One region of the Hydrogenophaga luteola genome, then DNA from elsewhere that is predicted to be linked to it. Evidence: predicted binding sites of a transcription regulator. Region 1 holds the regulator's gene; the other holds the start of a gene.
What was found. Region 1 encodes FNR, which switches genes on or off when oxygen is low (the NO sensors DNR and NnrR bind a similar motif). Its sites were predicted from a motif close to TTGATNNNNATCAA; they were not measured.
Positions count from the first base shown of each region.

Region 2: the regulator FNR is predicted to act here: its motif matches at 1,945-1,958, upstream of ACFOPI_RS22180 (OmpW/AlkL family protein).

Region 1 covers NZ_JBHRXX010000009.1:160,587-163,992, reverse strand. The annotation lists gene hemN (oxygen-independent coproporphyrinogen III oxidase) at 1-1,349, opposite strand, end outside; gene fnr (fumarate/nitrate reduction transcriptional regulator Fnr) at 1,528-2,247, shown strand; gene ACFOPI_RS19580 (hypothetical protein) at 2,321-2,614, opposite strand; gene ACFOPI_RS19575 (FixH family protein) at 2,663-2,899, opposite strand; gene ccoG (cytochrome c oxidase accessory protein CcoG) at 2,983-3,406, opposite strand, start outside.
Region 2 covers NZ_JBHRXX010000010.1:73,315-76,720, reverse strand. The annotation lists gene paaD (1,2-phenylacetyl-CoA epoxidase subunit PaaD) at 1-103, shown strand, start outside; gene ACFOPI_RS22185 (2Fe-2S iron-sulfur cluster-binding protein) at 107-1,216, shown strand; gene ACFOPI_RS22180 (OmpW/AlkL family protein) at 1,218-1,814, opposite strand; gene ACFOPI_RS22175 (alpha/beta hydrolase) at 2,010-2,780, opposite strand; gene ACFOPI_RS22170 (O-acetylhomoserine aminocarboxypropyltransferase/cysteine synthase family protein) at 2,794-3,406, opposite strand, start outside.

The DNA.
Region 1 (3,406 bases):
TGGTCGACCTGCAGGTTTTTGTCGAAAACCATGGCGATGGCGCGAACCAGATACCAACCTGCTGGCGTCACCTCCACACCAGAGTCGTCGATGCGAACCAGTCCGTGTTCGGCATAGCCGGCCAACACCTCCAGCTCGCGAGCAAAGTAGCTCTTGCAGTCGATCAGGTGTCCCAGGTTGATTGATTCGAACTGAAGCTGCCCCTGGCACATCAGGGACATGATCACGGAGCGGCGCAACAAATCGTCCCTGGTCAGTGCCAACCCGCGCACGATCGGAAGACGACCCTGGTCCAGCGCGTCGTAATACTCCTCAATCGTCTTGGCGTTCTGGCTGTAGGTCGCACCGATGCGGCCGATGGCCGAAACACCCAAAGCGATCAGGTCGCAGTCGGGCTGCGTGCTGTAGCCCTGGAAATTTCGGTGCAACCGCCCCTGTCGCTTGGCCACGGCCAATGCATCCGTCGGCAACGCGAAGTGATCCATGCCGACGTAGACGTACCCCGCATCGCTCATGGCATCCAGCGAAGCCGACAGCATCGACAGCTTGTCTCCCGCGCTGGGCAACTCGGCGGCCACGATCCGGCGCTGCGGTTTGAAACGTGCTGGCAAGTGAGCGTATGCGTAGAGCGCGATGCGGTCGGGGCGCAACTGGTTGACTTGGGCAAGCGTGCGGGCAAACGACTCGGGCGTCTGCAATGGCAAGCCATAGATGAGGTCCACGTTGACCGACTCAAATCCGATCTTGCGTGCCGTCTCGACCAGTGCGAACACCTGCTCGACCGGTTGCACCCGGTGCACCGCTTTCTGAACAGCGGGATCGAAATCCTGTACACCGAAACTCAGTCGGTTGAAACCCAACCTGGCCAGTGTCTGCAAACGCTGGTCCGTCACCGTGCGAGGGTCGACCTCTATGGAGTACTCGCCTCCTGGCACGAGCGTGAAGTTGCGGCGGATCATTGTCAGAAGATCCTCCAGCTCGGCGTCGGACAGGAAGGTCGGCGTTCCTCCTCCCAGATGCAGCTGGGACACGGCGTGCCCCTTCCCGAAGTGCTGCACCTGAAGCTCCACCTCACGCGACAGATACCGCAGGTATTCCGCAGCCCTTTCGTGGTGCTTGGTGATGACCTTGTTGCAGGCGCAGTAGTAGCAGACAGACTCGCAGAAAGGAATATGGACGTACAGCGACAACGGCAATGCGAGCGACCCAGCCCGACGTTGTTCCAGCGCCTGGATGTAGTCGCTCTCCGTGAACGCTTCTACAAAGCGGTCTGCGGTGGGGTACGAGGTGTAACGGGGACCCGGGATGTCGAATCGCTTGAGCAATTCGTCGGAAATGGCGTGACTCACAAACAATTCTCCAGTTCTCAGCGCGAATGTGCACCAAGGCAGAAATAGCACCCTTGATCAAGATCAAGGGCCGTCCAAGCCCCGGGGTTTCCCCCCATCCCCCCAACGAGGGTGAGCGCTTCCGCCTTGCTGGCACTTGTGACCATGCGTTAAGCTTCGGGCGAAATCTGGAAGATTTATGGACATTCACAGCATCAAAGTCGCCTGTTCCAGTTGCAACCTCCGGGAGTTGTGTCTGCCCATGGGCCTCAACCCTGAGGAAATGGACAAGCTGGACACCGTGATCTCCACGCGCAGGAGGATCAAGCGGGGAACAGCCCTGTTCAATACCGGCGACAAGTTCACTTCGCTCTACGCGGTGCGATCGGGCTTCTTCAAAACCTGCGTGACCACCGCCGACGGCAGGGACCAGGTCACCGGTTTCCAGATGACCGGTGAAATCATCGGCATGGATGGCATCGTCAGTGACCGTCATTCCTGTGACGCCATTGCTCTTGAGGACGCCGAAGTCTGTGTGATGCCGTTTGACCAGGTGGAAGAGCTGTCACGGGAGTTCACCACGCTGCAGCACCATGTCCACAAGATCATGAGCCGGGAAATCGTCCGCGATCACAGCGTGATGCTGCTGCTGGGCAGCATGCGTGCCGAGGAACGTCTCGCAGCCTTCCTGCTCAACCTCGTCCAGCGTCTGCATGCACGCGGCTTCTCACAGTCCGAGCTCATCCTGCGTATGACCCGGGAAGAGATCGGGAGTTACCTGGGCATGAAGCTTGAAACCGTGAGCCGGACGTTCTCGAAGTTCGTCGAGGAAGGCATCATCGAAGTCAAACAACGCTATGTGCACATCAAGAACACCGATGCGCTCAAGCAGATCGTGAACCCCCAGACCTGCCGCTGAACCTATTCGACCCCTCCAAAAAACCCCGCTCAGGTCTGAACCCTGAGCGGGGTTTTTATTTGCGAAACGCAGATCAGCTGCACCCGCCGTTGCGGGCACAGTCCTGGGGACGCTCCGTTTCAGGTACCGGACAGCGATTGACCTCGAAGGGAGACATGGCGAGCAAGGTGGTCAGCGCGCTCGATGCCATGGTGACACACCAGAACACGAAGAACGCCAGTGTGTAGATGGCCTGTCGAGACAGCTCCAGGGGGTTACCGAACCAGTGGAGATCACCCGGGTCGACCATGGCGAAAACAATCATCTCGAGCACCGAAGCCACTAGAAATGCTGGCCACGCTATCCACATCCACCGCTGAGCTTTCATGAGTCGTATCCTTCACTCCTGTGTGGCTGCATTCGGTGATGCGGCGTCCTACTTGGAGGGGGCCGCCGGTACGACCGGCGAAGCGGCGTGATTGCGCGCCTGATGGGCCGGCTGCATCTTGGCCAATGCATCGACCTTGGCCTGCCCTTCAAGCCGCTGAGCGGCGGCAAGATCTCTCTCGTAGTCGGACTTGTTGAGCACAGGATCGGGGTTCTTCACTGCGATGACCAAGGTGATCACGCCAGCGACGATCACGGCAACAGGCCCACCGACCACCAGCCACATGTGGGGCACCTTCCACCACGGCGTGGCCGGGTGATGACTTGGATTTGCTGACATGACTTGTTCCATAAGCGTGTGAATTCAGTTTAGCGTGGAACGATGAAGACGGCCTTCTCCACCACCTCAGACACATCGCTGCCGGTGGACCGGATGGTGAACCGTATCGGGTGCGAGCCGGCGGGCGCGGCGTTGGGCGGGATCTGGACGCGCACGGCGGCGGAGCGCACTTCTGTGGAAAGCACGTCCACTTCGGTTTCCGACGCGATCATCACGCCCTCCAGTCCCTCGACACTGATCTGGTAGCGCTGCGGAGACTCGGTCGCATTCATGATTTGCAGGCGGAACACGTTTTCGATGCGCCCCTGCTCCACCATGCGCGCCAGTGCTCCGCGGTCGCGAATCACATCGACCTTCAGCGGCGTGCGCAGGAAGAGACTGACAAACACGGCCAGGGTGATGACCGACAGAATGGTGGTGTAGACGAGTACCCTGGGACGGAAGGCGTGACGG
Region 2 (3,406 bases), on a different contig from region 1:
GCGCAACACGACACAGACCGCACCCTTCGGCTCCACGGCCTGCAAGGCGCTGTACCGCTGCCTGCACTGCCTCGAACCCTTCGACTACTTCAAGCCGTACTGAACCATGAGCACCGCCGCCGCCCGCTTTCACGACCTCACCATTGCACGCGTCGATCCCGAGGCCGCCGGCGCAGTCGCCGTTTCGCTAGCGATTCCCGAGGCCCTGCGCGAGACGTTCGCCTTCGAACCCGGCCAGTTCCTGACGCTGCGCGCCACCATCGGCGGCCAGGACGTGCGGCGCAGCTACTCAGTCAGCAGCCCACGCAGCCGGCTGATGAAACACGGCGAAGTCACGTTGGGCATCCGACCGGTGGAAGGCGGTGTGTTCTCCAACTGGGCCGCGTCGCAGCTCAAGGCCGGCGACACCCTGCGCGTCATGCCGCCGGACGGCCGCTTCACCATCCACAAGCCCCGCGCCATCCACCGCGTGGGCTTTGCGGCCGGTTCGGGCATCACGCCCATCCTGTCCATCATCGCCAGCACGCTGGAAGAATCGCCCGACGCCAAGTTCACCCTGGTCTACGGCAACCGCCGCATGGCCAGCGTGATGTTCAACGAGGCGCTGCAGGATCTCAAGGACCAGTACCCGGGCCGTCTCACCCTGATCCACGTGCTCTCGCGCCAGGCGCAGGAAGTGCCCCTGCTCGAAGGCCGCATCGACGGCGACAAGGTGCGCGAGATCATCGCCGCCTTGCTGCCGGTGGGCAGCATGGACGAGGTGTTTGTGTGCGGCCCCGAGGCCATGATCGAAGCCACCGAGAACGCGCTGCTGGACGCTGGCGTGCGACCCGACCGCATCCACACCGAACGGTTCACCTCACCGACGCTGGAGGCGCTGCCCGCCGGCCAGCGCCAAGCCGCCGTGCTCGGTCACCCGGCCGTGCGCACCGATGGCGAGGTGGCGCTGACCGTGGTGCTCGACGGCAAGCCGCACCAGCTGCGCATGGGCAAGGACGAGCACGTGCTGGATGTTGCCCTCAACGCCGGGCTGGATCTGCCCTGGTCCTGCCGGGGCGGTGTGTGCTGCACCTGCCGCGCCAAGGTGATGGAAGGCGCGGTGACCATGGACAAGAACTTCACGCTCGAACCCTGGGAAACCGAGAAGGGTTTCGTGCTCTCCTGCCAGGCGCGGCCGACCACCAGTACCCTGGTGGTCAGCTACGACGAGCGCTGAATCAGAACTTCCAGCCCAGGCCCACGCCCACGAGCACGGGGTCGACCTTGAACTTGCCGATTTCGCTGCCACCGGCCGAGACCTTGGTGCTGATGTACACCTTCTTGACGTCGAAGTTGAGGTACAGGTCCTTGCCCACCGGGATGTCGATGCCCGCCTGGAGCGACGCACCCACGCTGTTGCGCTTGATGTCCACGCCCGCCGGCAGGTTCACCGAGCTGAAACGGGTGTAGTTCAAACCAGCGCCCACATAGGGCTTCACCGGACCGGCCGGGAAGTGGTACTGCACGCTCAGGGTGGGCGGCAGGTGCTTGAGGGTACCGATCTCGGCGCTGCCGGCTGAGAGGGTGTGCTTCTGCGGCACGGTCAGGATCAGCTCGGCGGCCAGGTTGGGGCTCAGGAAGTAGGTGAAGTCCACTTCAGGCAGCCACTTGTTGTTCACGGACAGGTCCAGACCGGTGCTGTCCTTGTTGGCGCTGTTCAGGTGAACGGCGCGGGCTCGGACCAGCAGGTCGCCGGCCTTGAGGTCCTGGGCCAGCACGGGAGCGGCCACCAGGGTGGAGAGGGCGGCGATGGCAATGATGTGCTTCTTCGACATGATCAACTTCTTCCTCGTCACGGGAACATTCCCGCGCGGGCATTGGAGTCGCTCGACCCGGTCTGCCGCTTGAGTCATGTCAATGGATGTGGGCAGCGACGCGGGCGATGCGCCGCTTCTGCGCGGGCGGTTGACCCAGATCAAATCGACGCCAAGACCGGCATCCAGGGCATGCAGTTGGCGCGGCGTCTGCGCTCACCGCACAGCGTCGACCAGCGCCCGCGCGTAGATCGGGCTGGCACTGATGTCGTTGTGCCCCACGCCCGGAATGACCACCAGACGCGCCACCCCGGGCCCGAAGCGCGCCATCAGCGCAGCCGTGCGCTCCGGCCGGATCAGGGTGTCGCGCTCGGCCGCGATCAGGGTCGTCGGCACGCCGATGCGCCCCGCCACAGCGGCGGAGTCGAAACGGTCCCGGATCAGCCAGCGCACAGGCCACCAGGAAAACTGCTCGGCCGCGACGTTTTCGATGCTGTCGTAGGGGGTGAGAAGCACCAGCCTGGTCACCGCCCTCTCGCTGGCGAGGCGAATGGCCACGCCACTGCCCAGGCTGCGCCCCACGATCTTGATCTCAGAGTGCGCGTGCCGCGCATGTTCGTACAGTGCCTGCGCATCGGCGTGCAGGGCCGATTCGGTGGGCTCGCCGGTGCTCTGCCCATAGCCCCGGTAGTGCAACAGGTACAGCGCGTGGTCAGGGAACAGGCGCGCGAGCTGCGGCAGGGTGGCCGACACGTCCTCGGCGTTGCCACCGAAGTACAGGAGGGCGGGCGCGCCAGGGCGCGCGCGCACGCTGACCTGCAGCGTGGCGCCGTCCACCGGCAACGTCAGCGATTCGCCCGCCTGCCGCGCCGGCTGCGGGTGGTAGAGCAAGGAGCGCTGCCACCCGTACAAGGCCCCACAACCAGCCAGGCAGAGCAGCGCCACGGCCGACAACACCCGCACCAGCACCACCTTCAGCGCACGCATCGGGCGTCGCCCCTCACACCTTCGCCAGCGCCTGCTCCAGATCGGCGATCATGTCGTCGATGTGCTCGATGCCGACCGAGAGGCGAACCATGTCGGTGCTGACGCCGGCCTTCTTCAGCTCGTCGGGGTTGAGCTGGCGGTGCGTGGTCGAGGCCGGGTGGCAAGCCAGCGACTTGGCATCACCGATGTTCACCAGGCGGGTGAACAGCTGCAGCGCGTCCTGGAAACGGGCGCCCGCAGCGATGGCGTCGTCGGCCTTGAGGCCAAAGCTGATGATGCCGGACGCGCGGCCGCCCATGTATTGCTGCACCAGGCCATGGTCCTTGTGATCGGGCAAGCCGGCGTAGTTGACCCAGCCCACCTTGGCGTGGTTCTGCAGGTGCTGCGCCACCTTGACCGCGTTCTCGCAGATGCGGTCCATGCGCAGCGCCAGCGTCTCGATGCCCTGCAGGATCTGAAATGCGTTCATGGGCGAGAGCGCCGCGCCCATGTTGCGCAGCGGGACCACGCGGGCACGGGCGATGTAGGCGGCCGGGCCCAGCGCCTCGGTGTACACCACGCCGTGGTAGCTCACGTCGGGCTCGTTCAGGCGCTTGAAACGTGCCTTGTGTTCGGCCCAGGGGAAT